Regions from separate parts of the Paenibacillus hunanensis genome, predicted to be linked through region 1. Evidence: riboswitches for the same ligand, from Rfam matches in the RefSeq annotation. Region 1 holds a riboswitch; the other holds the start of a gene.
The links. A riboswitch is a leader RNA that binds a small molecule or an ion and turns the genes downstream of it on or off. The one in region 1 is predicted to bind glycine.

Region 1 (7,133 bases):
GGTGTGAGTCCCTTCTGCTGCTTGAACAGCTTCATAAAGTATTTATCATCCTGAAAATGAAGCATATACGCAATCTGCTTGATGCTCGCATCCGAATGCAGCAGTAGCTCCTTGGCACGCTCGATTTTGACGGTATTCATATAGCGTAATGTGCTCATACCGAGCTTTTTGCGAAATTGACGGGTCAGATGATCTGGCGTACAGCCAAACTGAACAGCCACATCATGCACGCTGGGATTGTGCATAATATGAAGACGAATCCATTCCAGCAATTGTCGAAACCGTCGATCAACGGCATTTTCCTGTGTTTGTTCGGATAGACTACTGATATATTGCCTCGTTAGCTCAATAAGCAGGCTAGTCGTCATGTAATCCGCCGCCAGATGACTATAGTAGTCCGAATGAGCGATATCAAGTAACTGCTGACATTGCACATATACCTTATCCGGCTGAACCAGCTTAAAAAAGGGCGGTAGCAGCACACTATCTGCAAGCGTATGTATTTGGCTTGTATGGGAGTTAGCCCCTAACGCTTCTACTGTTTCTATCGCCCTTGTCGAGTTGCTTATGTTTGCCGGCGTTGTTACATTTATTGCCCTTCGTATCCTCTCGTTCTCGCCTGCCACCAATTCTTTTGTAGCTCCTTGCTGCCGATCCAGTAGCTCAAACACCTCCTGCACCTCCATATTCTCTCCACCATCATAAAAGAAATGCAGCCAGTAAAATGAACTTCCTTCCTCAGAAGGAGCGAATCCATAATGAAGCTGACCGGGCTGATAAAATAATACATCCCCCGGCCCTATCGTATAGCGCTGCTCCTCCACCTGAATATGCAGATAGCCGCGAATGCCGATAATGACCTCATAATCCTGTTCCAATCGTAGCCTTTCATGATACCACTGATCCTCACAGACGAATTGACCGCATTTAAAATACGATACAGGCTGAGATACTTTAGCTCTCCATATGTTCATATCGTTTTTCACCACCAGGATTACGATTTTAACGGTTTTGACAACTATGTAAACGCTTTATACTTTCTCTATATTCATGTCTATTCCTGCTAGATGTATTCGTTTTGTACATTTAAATGATTCCATACCCACACCATTGTCCACTATGCGGCAACTAACAGGAGGCTTATCTATGATCCATGCTGAATCGAACCGTTTAATCTTTGAATATGCGAATGAGTATCTGGTCGTTGAGCCATGGCTACAGGATAGTATTCGTGTGCGCTCTACGATGTATCCTCAGCTACAGGCTGATGCTGGGGCACTGCTGGAGCTGCCCGCAGAGGATGTTTCTACGGCAAGCGTGCGAGTGAAGCCGAGCAGATTTGCCTATTTGACCAATGGCAATATTACGGCGGTGCTTGATCCGAACGGTAAGCTAACCTTTTTGAATCGCGAGGGCGAGATTTTGCTGGAGGAATACAATCGCTCGCATCAGTCGACACCGAAGGAAACGGACGAAGAGACTCATTTTCGCAGTCGTACTCATTTTAACAGTGCGCTACGCATTGCTGCTCGCGAATTCAAGCCGCTCGTTGGCGGCGACTACAGTCTGACGATGCGCTTTGAAGCGGCTGATGATGAACGTATCTATGGGATGGGACAATATCAGCAGGACATTTTAAATGTGAAGCATTGTACGCTGGAGCTAGCTCATCGTAATTCACAGGCAAGCGTACCCTTCGCGCTGTCCAGTCGGGGCTACGGGTTTCTATGGAATAATCCAGCGATCGGCGAAGTAACCTTTGGTAAAAATCGTACGGAATGGCATGCTCTCTCGACCAAGCAATTAGATTACTGGATTACCGCAGGCGATACTCCTGCTGCTATCGTGGAGCGCTATGCCGATGCCACAGGTAAGGTACCGATGATGCCGGATTACGGAATGGGCTTCTGGCAATGTAAGCTCCGTTACCGTACACAGGAGGAACTGCTACATATCGCACGCGAGTACAAACGACGCGAGCTGCCGATCGATGTGATTGTAGTCGACTTTTTCCATTGGACCAAACAAGGCGACTTCCGCTTTGATCCCGAATACTGGCCTGATCCAGAAGGGATGGTACGTGAGCTCAAGAATATGGGCATCGAGCTCATGGTATCAGTATGGCCTACCATTGATAAGACGAGCGAGAACTTTGACGAGATGCGTGAGCAGGGCTTGCTTGTGCGTACCGAGCGTGGTGTCTATGTGACGATGGAATTTTACGGTAGCACTGTTTTCTTTGATGCCACTAATCCGAAGGCGCGTGCCTATGTGTGGGACAAGGTCAAGCAGAACTATTACGATAAAGGCATTCGGATCTTCTGGCTGGATGAGGCGGAGCCCGAGTATACGGTATATGATTTTGATAATTATCGTTATTACGAAGGCAGTAATTTGCAGGTCGGTAACAAGTATCCGGCGATGTATTCCCGAACCTTTTACGATGGGATGAAATCGGAAAATCAAGAGCAGATCATCAACCTCGTGCGCGCAGCATGGGCAGGCAGTCAGCGATACGGCGCACTCGTCTGGTCGGGCGATATCGATTCCAGCTTTGCTTCGATGCGGAATCAGCTGGCGATTGGACTGAATATGGGGATCGCGGGTATTCCGTGGTGGACAACCGATATTGGTGGATTTCATGGCGGCGATCCAGCCAATCCATCCTTCCGTGAATGTCTAATTCGCTGGTTCCAGTTTGGTGTATTTTGTCCGGTATTTCGTTTACACGGTGATCGTCATCCACAGTCTGGGCCGATCGGCCCCAGTGGAGGTGGAATGTGCTTTAGCGGTGCGGATAATGAAGTATGGAGCTTTGGTGAGGAGGCGTATGGTATTTTGAGCCGTTATATGCAGCTACGCGAAGCACTGCGTCCGTATATTACGGAACGGATGCAGGATGCTCATGAGAAGGGGTCACCCGTCATCCGACCGTTATTTTACGACTTCCCACATGATGCGGCTTCATGGATTGTAGAGGATACGTATATGTTCGGGCCGCATCTGCTGGTTGCACCTATACTGGAGCAGGATCAGCGTACACGCTCGGTTTATTTACCGAAAGGGACAGATTGGACAGATGCGTGGAGTGGCACCGTGCATACGGGTGGACAGACGATTACCGCCGAAGCGCCGCTTCACATTACACCCGTCTATATTCGTCAGTCTGAAGCGGCTACATGGCGTCAGGCATTCAGCAATACACTGGCATCGCTACAATCGGCAGGGTATTAAAATAAAAGAAAGCTTACAGCAGTGCGGCTTCATTAATTAATTGATCGATCATAGCTACGATACGGTATATGTGAAAACTCAGCACCACACAAAAAAGGGACTGTCCGCAGACAGTCCCTTTTGCATATCGATATACCGATCCTTTACTTAGCCACCCTGATTCTCACGACGACGGCGAAGCTCCTCCGTGATTTTACGTCCTGTTGGTGTCTGGGCAAGACCACCACGTGCTGTCTCGCGGTGCTCACTTGGCATCGTGCGACCCACCTGTAGCATCACATCAACGACCTCGTCCGATGGAATTGCGCTACGTACTCCTGCCAGCGCCATATCAGCGGCGGCTAGTGCATTCACTGCACCTAATCCGTTACGGACGATACATGGAATCTCTACCAGGCCAGCAACCGGATCACAGATCAGACCCAGTGTGTTTTTGAGTGCAAGACCTACCGCATGCATCGCCTGCTGCGGGGTACCGTCACGCAGCTCAACCACTGCACCTGCCGCCATCCCAATCGCAGAGCCCACCTCCGCCTGACAGCCACCTTCGGCTCCAGAGATTGAGGAATTGTTGGCAATCACGTAGCCGATTGCACCGGCTGCGAACAGACCGAGCACCATCTGCTCATCGCTCCAGCCGAATCGCTCCTGTGTACTTACGAATACACCCGGAATTATCCCACACGAGCCTGCTGTTGGAGTAGCGATAATCCGTCCCATCGACGCATTCACCTCCGACACTGCCAGTGCATACGACATCGCACGTGTAGAATGACTGCCTGCGGCGGTCTCGCCTCCGTTCAGATAGTCATACACACGGCGTGCATCGCCACCCGTCAAGCCGCTGCGTGATACGGTATCTTCATGAATACCGCGATGCACCGCTTCCTTCATCACCTCATAATATGAGGTCATCTGCTCGACAACCTGCTCTCGCGATACACCGGTTTCCTTGACCTGCTCCACGATCATCAGCTCCGCAATCGAGCATTGTCTTTCTTCACATAAACGAACAATATCCTGTAATGTACGAAATTGCATCGTATCCCTCCTTTCTAATCCAGATCAATTACAACGGCGCGTGTCACATGGGATAATGCTTCAATCTGCTTCAGTACCGCCGCAGATGGTATTCCATCCAGCTCGATCAAGGTCATCGCCTCACCGCTGCGCGATTTGCGATCCACGTCCATAAAACCGATATTCAGTTCCCCTTCACTAAGCGTGCGCGTAATATCTGCCAGCACGCCCTTGCTATCCATATGCTCCACGACAAGCGTTGGATACTGACCTGAGCCTTTCACATCAAAGCCATTCAGCTCATGAATCTCAATATTGCCGCCCCCGATCGAAGCGCCAGCTAGCTCCGCCTGCTGTTCACCGCATTTCAGCCGCAGACGTACAAAGTTCGGATGCGGGTAATTACCTGACCCTTTTTCAAACTGAATCGTCATCCCCTGTTCATCCGCAATCTCGGCTGCATCAGGTAAACGCGGATCATCTGTGCTGTAATCCAGCAGACCGCCTACCAGCGCCAGATCGGTTCCATGTCCCCAGTACGTTTCGGCAAAAGAACCATATAAAATAATGTCCGCATGCTCTGGCAGTTCACCAAGCAACTGACGAGCTGCTCTACCTAACCGTGCCGCTCCTGCCGTATGTGAGCTGGATGGGCCAACCATCGATGGACCGATAATATTAAATACATTTTTAAAACGCATACGCTTCCCCTTTTCCGCTGCTGCATAGTATGAGCAGATGCTGCTGTTCTATCCGTAGGCAATGCCTGCCTGAAAGCACGCGCCAAAAAAGGACAGAATACAGCCTGCATGGCCTGTATGCTCTGTCCTCGTTACCTGAGAGTTTGGACGAAAATCAATCTCGTCGATACCCCTTGGGTGGCTATTACGCTCTCTCCAGAGTTGCGTCCCAAAGCGGTTCCTGTTACCTGAGAGATTAACTGACGGCTGGCATCCGGCAGCTTGCTCCTTCGGTGGCGGACCACATTCGTCCGCAGACTCTCCCGCTCTATTCATCCGCGTCGTATGATGCGCGGGAGCATTGCCTTTTCCCGAACATGTTTCCAATCACTCCTAGCTTAATGCAGTGGCTAGAAGCTGTCAATCCTTACTACTGAACGAAGGCTATGGACGAATCGTATCATGCGCTTCCGGTGCTCCCGGCTCTCCTGCCACAGGCAATTCAATCGTAAAGGTAGAGCCCTTTCCAAGCTCAGAAATAAAGCTTAGCCTGCCATGATGTGCATCGATAATTCGCTGGGCAATATACAAGCCGAGACCCGTGCCACTGATCCGCCTTGCCTCCGCCACACCAGAACGGAAGAACTTCTGGAAAATACGCGGTCGATCCTGCTCGGCAATGCCGATTCCATAATCCTCAATCTCAATCAAGACGCGACCCTCCAGCTCCAGCAGACGAATGTCTACTGCCGAGTCACCAGGCGAATACTTCAGTGCATTGCCGATCAGATTACTGATGACCTGAATCATCCGATTATGATCACCAACAATATATAGCTCATGCTCCGGTGTCGTCAGACGCAGACGATCACGCTGCTGAATATCCCACTGGAAGCAAACGACCTGAAGTAGCTCATTCAAACGAATACGCCCCATCATATAATCGACACGTCCAGCATCAATACGCTGACTATCCAGAAAATCATCCAGCAATCTGGACAGCCGCGTCCCTTCAAACTGAATCGTATTCATAAACTCACGCCGCTTATCAGCTGGAATATCCTCATACATCGATAGCATCTCAATATAGCCCATAATCGCAGATAATGGTGTACGCAGCTCATGCGATACGACCGCAATCAGTTCATTTTGCAGCTGCTTCATGCGGCGCTCCTCGGTGCAATCACGGAAGGTGAGCAGAAAGCCCTGACTCACATTCGTTTGTAGATCATCCAGCGGTGTCATCCGAACACTTAATAACAGACCGCTCTTGCTCATAATGATATGATCCTGCTCCCAATCCTCCTGCCCGTCAAAATAACGCTGTAAACGATCATATAATGAAACGGCATCCGGCTCTAGCTGTGACTGCACCTGCTCCAATAGCTCCGATACCGGGCGTTCGGTATAATCCTCTAGCTGAAACAGAATCTGCATCGTCGGATTAATAAATAAGGTGCTGCCCTGCACATCACCGATCACGATGCCCTCCTGCACATTTTGCAGCAGATTCCCGGTGATCTGCTTTTGCTTCTCTACTGCAACCTGCTCCTCTAGCAAACGATCCGTCAATTGCTTCACCTGACGCTCATGCTCGTTATACTTTTTCTGCGCCTGCTCCTGCTCGGTCAGATCATGGACAAAGAACGTATGCATCGCTCGACCCTCATTCAGAATCTCACTGCGCATCAGCTCCGCCCGGAATGTGCTACCATCTGTACGTCTGGCAATCACCGTACTACTCTGTCCACCTGCCGAATGCTCGTCAATCTGAATAAATTGGGATAACGGCATTCCGGTCACCTCGGTCAGCTCACATTGCAGCATCTGCTCTGCTGCCGGATTCATTTCTGTAATCCGCAGCTGACTGTCCGTAGAGATAATGCCATCCACTGCAAGCCGCAAAATCGCCCGCTTCTGCGCCTGACTTTCTGCCAGATCGAAGGTACGCTCGACCACGCGAATTTCCAGTAGCTCTTTATCCTTCTTAATCTGTACAAATTGCGTTTCCAGCGTGTCCACCATGCTCTGGAAATTGTGAATGAGCTGACCGATCTCATAAATATAACTTTGCGGCCAGCGTACACGCTCACTCCCACCCAGACGACTGGAGATATGATCCGAAGCGTCAATGAGTTTTTGCAGCGGACGGGCAAGCGTTCGACTGATCAGCTGCGCCAGCAATGCAGCGATAAAGAT
Region 2 (7,133 bases), 170 kb from region 1:
TCGCTCGTATCGAGGGCATACGTAGCTAACCACCTGTGCCTATAGCTAGACCGCAATCCTCATTGTAGCTGTTACACTTTACTTAATCTGTACATCTAATTCTTAGCCTTAAAGCAATATACGTAGTCCCTTATATACCACTACCCAGATTCAAATTGTCGCCTGTCACGTCTTGTATAAATAAACGATGTACCTTAGCATTTGCATAAAGCATATCGAAGTCCATTCACTTATCGAGTAACAAAGAAATGAGACTTTATCGATATCCTGTACATTTGCCAATTCATTCTGCTATCCTCACCCGCCAACCACCACACTAAAAAACCTGTCTTTACTTAACCGAGCCACCTATATAGGAGGTAAGGTCGTGTAAGGACAGGTTTTTATGTATATCATCATCCAAAAAATAACGAGCAAGCGAACGATCATCGTTCAGATTGGATCATTCACCAATGCGTTTACCGAGAATAGCAAGATGGCGTTCAACACCATCAAGTACAGCGACCCGTGGCAGATGTCCCCACTCCTCAAAGCCAAACTTACTTAACAGCGTGCGGCTTGGATCATTATGAGCAAATACAAAGCCGAGCAGGGTGTGAATATGAAGTGCAGGTGCTTGCTCAATAGCATAGCTTACGAGCTTGCTGCCGATTCCTTTACCCTGAAAGTCGGGATGCACGTAGACGCTCAGCTCGACGGTACCATTGTATGCCGGACGACCGTAAAAGGTTTGCAGGCTTGCCCAGCCAGCGATGCGATCACCTTGCCAGAGTACCCATAATGGTCGACGGGCTGGATCATGCTCGTCAAACCAGGTCTGGCGACTTGCTACGGTTACGGGCTCAGTATCCGCGGTAGCGAGTCTACCGGGAATTGATGAATTATAAATGCTGACAATCTCGTCCAGATCCTGCTGACGAGCAATCTGAATCTCGTACTTTTCGGTTTCTTGCATCGTCTATTCCCCCACATACAGCATAGATTTTTCTACTTATTGTAATAGCTATAGGGGAAGCTGTCTATCTACTTCCTGTAGCCTTACCGTGCGTAAAATCTATGCGTTTAGCGAACGAATGTATTTTTGATTCGTACGGAACGAGAAAAATACAGGTTCCATAGTAGCGTCATAATTGCCGAGATAATCATGCCTGTAACCATACCTGAAGTTGGTGGGACGATGAAAAAGGCAATGACAGTCAACGCCAGATTAATCAGTAAATACGCACGTGCTGTACGTGGGAAAGAACGCTTGCGCGTGTACAACTGTACGAGCATGATTACAAGTAGCACAATCTGAATAACCGCTACGATCATTTCATATACGGAGAGAGCCTGTAGATTCCCATTGTATAGCGCTAGAATCCGATCAATATCCCCTCTCACTTCCGCTGGAAAGACGTCTGGATTGGCAACCAGGAACATCATGAATATGTAGGTTGGAATCGCAAGGAGAGCGACGAGTAGGCTCCAATACATGTAAATCTGAAACACGACCAACCAGCCTCCAAGCCCAACGAGTGGCGGACGCCCCTGTGGTGGTTGTGGTTGACCAAATGGTGGCTGAGGTGGCTGCTCCTGACCATTCGGATTTGGCGGATAATTATTGTTCATTGTTTCCGTTCCTTTCTGTTTCTAAATCTATTTGCGATCTATGCGATCCCATATGAGCAGCCTGTACGAATGTCGGTATGACACTAGAAAAAGGCAATCTCACAAATGATCAGACCGATCGGTACAACGCCTTATTCGTGTAGTTGCCCGCTTTCTCCAGTCTATCACAGCCATTGCCAGAATCCTATTTCAATCATGCAAAAGATGTCGCTTCCTGCTAAACAGGCTACTTCCCTTTACTTTCAATTCGTTTATACATGAAGGGAGGATTCGATTCCCGTTTGCTGCTCACTCCATTCCCATAGCCGCAGCGCCTCTTCACGGTTCATCGCCCGTGGCCGTAGAGAATGCACTTTTTTACGATAATAATAGTGACCGGATTGTCCTTCTACAGATGGATCGGTTGCGAGAAATACCGCGGTTTCTGCGCCCTGTTCAGGTGTTTGAAAAAAGGGCGTATGCGCCAGTGCTGCTAGTAATCGTTTGCCAAAGCCGGTGTCTCGATCGACACCGATGCTTGTCGCTACCGCGCCAGGGTGCAGACAGTTAGCCGTTATATTTGTGCCCTGAAGCTGCTCCGCTAGAATCTGATTAAAATACAGATTCGCCAGCTTGGACTGAGCATAGGATTTGATCACCGTGTAGCCATGCTTCAGATTCGGATCGTCCCAGTGAATTTTGCCAATTTTATACGCGCCAGAGGCTACCGTGACGATGCGTCCAGATCGCGACTGTCGAACCGCATCCAGCAGCAGACGGGTTAGTAAAAAGTGTCCAAGATGATTGACACCTAATGACATCTCAAAGCCATCTTTTGTCTCCTTACGCTTGAGGTTGACCACACCAGCGTTGTTCAATAACACATCGAGCCGATCGTAGTTTTGATAAAATTGCTCGGCAAACTGATGGATGCCGTCGAGTGAACCGAGATCACATTGCATAAGCTTTAGTCGATCAGATCCACTTTGCTCACGAGCCTGCTGCAATGCTTGCTGTCCGCGTTCCTCGTTGCGGCATGCCATGATCACTTCGTGTCCTTGCTTGGCAAGCGCAATGCTGGAGGCAAGTCCCATGCCGGAGTTGGCGCCTGTGATAAGTATGCGTCGGGTGTTCAATGTGGGTGGCTCCTTTCATCATGGATTTAGATTATGCTGGTATAGATGGATATGACTTCAGTAAGGAAAAGGAAGAAGTTCATATATTCGTTGATTTGTAATTATTTTTTGTAGCAAATTTTTTGATCATACTTTTTAGTGATACTTTTTCTGCGATACTTTTTCTGCGATACTTTTTTCTGCGATGCTAATAAAGGCTCTCATTGAATACTTCGTTCGGCTTTAGCAGAGACTTTACTAGAATTGTAAACGTATATTAGGGAATCTACGCATGAAGTGGTCTGAGGTTAATATGCATACATTTTTAGAAAATAGGATTTATTTCATACGCATCGGATCGCGCATTATTGCGAGGTAGTATGATATACTGGAAGCAGGAAAGCGCTTTAAGCTTACTGTTGAAGTTTGGCTTCAATATATCGATTTCTCTCGTTGTTTGTTGCACCGTATCTACTTTTCATTCACTTCCTCTATATCAACTTTTCTGTGTCTCTTATTGTAAAGTTTGCTCCTTTTGACGTTGGGTCGCTTCGATGTGTATGTTCTTTGAATGGGTTTCATCTTTGAATTGATGTTCTCTTTTGATTGATACAGTCTTTTTATGCCTACCCTACTTTCTTTTAAAGCTAGCGTTTATATTTCTCCATAACAAAATCCCCGAACGCCAGGCGCTCGAGGATGATAAGTTAAACATTTCTAATATTACGTTTTTAAGTATTTTGATAATTTGATCATGCCGGGCAACGATATGGTGCTGGAGCTAACAGATTAATCCTGTGCGTGCTCCGCATAAGCAGCGGCATCAAGCAGTGTAGACAGGGCTGTGTCCAGATCACCGTCTACTTTGAGTTCGATCATCCAGCCGCGGCCGTATGGGTCGGAGTTGACGAGCTCTGGTTCGGTTTCGAGATCAGGATTGAGCTTGCTTACCGTTCCGGCTACCGGGCAAAACAATTGAGAAACGGTTTTAACCGATTCGATTGTACCTACTTCTTCATCCTCACTTACAGCGCGTCCATCTTCAGGCAGCTCTACAAACACGATATCTCCCAGTTGATGCTGGGCAAAATCGGTAATACCGATACGTACAGTATCCTCACTAATGCGCTCCACCCACTCGTGCTCTTTACTGTACAGCAATTGATCCTTAATCTCGCTCATCGTTTATGCTCCTCCGATTCTTGTCATGTTAGTATCCTAATGCCACAAGAGTATAGTAAGCGAGTTTGCGCTGTCAAGAGGCTTGACATCGTTTACTCAATCAAGTATTAATATAATAAACATACATTTTTGACCGTTTAGTGATTTAATGTTCGGAAATACATAACATCATATGGAAGCGGATGAATGTGCAGGGAGAGACTGACCACTGGATGGCAGCGCCGAAGGAGTAAGCCGGAAACGGTGAATCTCTCAGGTAAAAGGGACCTGTACGGGACGCGGCTCTGGAGAGCATCCGGCGTAGAACATCTACGCAGCGGATCACCAAAGGGGAAACTTGCTTGATCTGGCTGAAATGTTCATTTCGGCTCCATCAGCGATATGCTGACAGGCAGCAAGGTAACTCTCAGGTATCAAGGACAGGGAGGACAAGGGAATGAGCGGGTTATGTACCCGTTTCTTCCCTGTCCTCCCTGTTTTTTTGTGTTCTGTTGCAGAACGATTGCTCTTTGGTAAGGATCAATGCTCCTTCATCCTCACCTTGAGAAGATGCTATCGCAAAATAAATAAGCCCTGCTCCTGATGATAATCTTAGGCTGGGCGGCATAGTAACCCAGTCTGTAGATCGCTTGACCGTTCATATTATGAATTAGAGGTGAGCCAAAATGACAACAGAGCTGAAAAGAACACCGCTTTATCCGCTATACGCCGAAACGGGTAACCCACGCTGTATCGATTTTGGAGGCTGGGATTTGCCAGTACAATTTTATGGCATTCAAAAAGAACATGAAGCTGTGCGCGAACGTGCTGGATTGTTTGATGTATCCCATATGGGCGAAGTCATGTTCAGTGGCAAAGGCACCGAAGCCTTTTTACAAAAGATGCTGACGAACGATGTGACTCGTCTACAGGATGGGCAAGCCCAGTACACCTTGATGTGCTATCCGAATGGCGGTGTCGTGGACGATCTGCTCGTCTATCGCATTCACGAGAATCTGTACATGCTCGTTCTGAATGCCTCCAATATCGATAAAGACATCGATTGGCTCAAGCAGCATCTGCCAGATGATGTACTACTTAATAATATCTCCGAGCAAACGGCATTGATCGCGCTGCAAGGTCCACTGGCTGCATCGATCATGAGTAAAGCAGCGGGTACGGATGTATTGACTGAGCTATCCAGCTTTACATTTGTTACAGATGTGAAGCTATATGGTGCGGAGGTGATTATCTCCCGTACAGGCTATACCGGCGAAGATGGCTTTGAAATCTATTGTCCAGCAGAGCAGGCTGGAGCAATCTGGAAGGGTCTGCTGGCAGCAGGTGAAGATGATGGTCTGATCGCCTGCGGTCTGGGTGCACGTGATACGCTCCGTTTTGAAGCGAAGCTGCCGCTGTATGGTCAGGAGCTATCTGCTGATATTACGCCGCTGGAAGCAGGGCTCGGCTTTTTCGTCAAGCTGGATAAAGGTGACTTCATCGGGCGTGATATTCTCGCAGAGCAAAAGCAAAATGGGGTTCCACGCAAGCTGGTCGGTATCGAGCTGCTGGATCGCGGTATTCCACGCTCGCACTATACGGTATTCCGCGAGGGTCGTCAGATTGGTGAGGTAACGACAGGGACACAGTCGCCAACATTGAAGCGTAATCTTGGTCTCGCTTTGATCGAGGCAAGCAGCGCTGAGCTGGGTACACCGCTGGAAGTTGAAATTCGAGGCAAGCAGTTGAAGGCTGAAGTCGTGAAAGCTCCATTTTACAAGCGTCAGCCGGTAAAATCGTAAGCTTTTCATCTTATTTAATCGATTGTTGCATATATGTACATTCACTGTTGTATAGATTTATCGTCAATCAAAATATATGGCTAAGAACGATTCGATTGATAATATTCCGGTAGCACGCTACCGAAAGGAGCATAATTTATGAAATCCCATCGCTACATTCCGATGACCCCACAAAATGAAGCCGACATGCTGGCTGTCATCGGTGCTTCCTCTGTTGAGGAATTGTTCAAGGACATCCCTGCTTCCGTTCGTTACGAGGGAACGATGCCGATGTCTGGCATGCTGGACGAATATGCACTGACTCGCCATCTAGCTACTCTTGCTGGACGTAATGCAGATACCGATCGCTATACAAGCTTTCTCGGTGCAGGCATCTACGATCACCATGTACCTTCCGTTATTAATCATGTGATCTCACGCTCCGAATTTTATACAGCCTATACACCGTACCAGCCGGAAATTAGCCAGGGCGAGCTACAGGCGATTTTCGAGTTTCAATCCTATATTTGTGAATTAACAGGCATGGCGGTTGCTAATGCGAGTATGTACGATGGTGCAACCGCGCTTGCCGAAGCTGCCTCCCTTGCGGCATCGGCTACTCGTCGTAGCAAGATCGTCGCTTTCTCTACCATTCACCCGGAATCACGCGCAGTTGTACGCAGCTATGCACGCGGCTTGAATCTGGATGTCGTTGAGGTTGCTTATGGTGATGGCGTGACCGATATTAGCGCACTTGCCGAAGTGCTGGATAACGATACCGCAGCCGTGCTTGTTCAATCGCCTAACTTCTTCGGCGGCATTGAAGGCATCCGTGCCGCTGCCGATCTGGCGCATGAGCATGGCGCACTGCTCGTCGTGAGCACGAATCCGATCTCGCTTGGTCTGCTGGAAGCGCCAGGCAAGCTCGGAGCCGATATCGTAGTCGGTGATGCACAGCCGCTCGGTATCTCCATGTCGCTCGGCGGTCCAACGTGCGGATTCTTCGCCGTTTCTCAAGCACAGATGCGCCGTATGCCAGGTCGTATCGTCGGTCAAACGACAGACCGTAACGGTAAACGCGGCTTCGTGCTGACTTTGCAAACCCGTGAGCAGCATATCCGTCGTGATAAAGCCACATCGAATATTTGCTCCAATCAGGCATTGCTGGCACTATCAGCTTCCGTCTACCTGTCCGTTATGGGCAAGCAGGGCATGGCTGATGTCGCTGGATTAAACGTGCAAAAAGCACATTACGCTGCTACCACGATCGGTGCTGTCAAAGGCTGCACACTGGCATTTGCCGCTCCATTCTTCAATGAATTTGTCGTTCGTCTGCCGGAGGGTACTTCCGCAGCAGCAGTTAATAGCAAGCTGCTCGAAAAAGGCATCATCGGTGGTTATGATCTCGGTCTATCGTATCCAGAATTGTCCGGTCATATGCTGTTCGCCGTAACGGAAAAACGCACCAAAGCGGAAATCGATCAAC

Region 2: another riboswitch for glycine. It lies ahead of gcvT (glycine cleavage system aminomethyltransferase GcvT); the one in region 1 lies ahead of sdaAB (L-serine ammonia-lyase, iron-sulfur-dependent subunit beta).

What each region holds. Positions count from the first base shown of each region.
Region 1 covers NZ_CP139194.1:1,787,569-1,794,701, reverse strand. The annotation lists gene SK066_RS07305 (AraC family transcriptional regulator) at 1-974, opposite strand, end outside; gene SK066_RS07300 (glycoside hydrolase family 31 protein) at 1,147-3,234, shown strand; gene sdaAA (L-serine ammonia-lyase, iron-sulfur-dependent, subunit alpha) at 3,382-4,275, opposite strand; gene sdaAB (L-serine ammonia-lyase, iron-sulfur-dependent subunit beta) at 4,290-4,955, opposite strand; glycine riboswitch at 5,076-5,156, opposite strand; glycine riboswitch at 5,160-5,270, opposite strand; gene SK066_RS07285 (ATP-binding protein) at 5,379-7,133, opposite strand, start outside.
Region 2 covers NZ_CP139194.1:1,614,165-1,621,297, reverse strand. The annotation lists gene SK066_RS06545 (hypothetical protein) at 1-29, shown strand, start outside; gene SK066_RS06540 (GNAT family N-acetyltransferase) at 443-955, opposite strand; gene SK066_RS06535 (DUF2569 family protein) at 1,063-1,611, opposite strand; gene SK066_RS06530 (SDR family oxidoreductase) at 1,863-2,726, opposite strand; gene gcvH (glycine cleavage system protein GcvH) at 3,495-3,887, opposite strand; glycine riboswitch at 4,070-4,166, shown strand; gene gcvT (glycine cleavage system aminomethyltransferase GcvT) at 4,553-5,668, shown strand; gene gcvPA (aminomethyl-transferring glycine dehydrogenase subunit GcvPA) at 5,807-7,133, shown strand, end outside.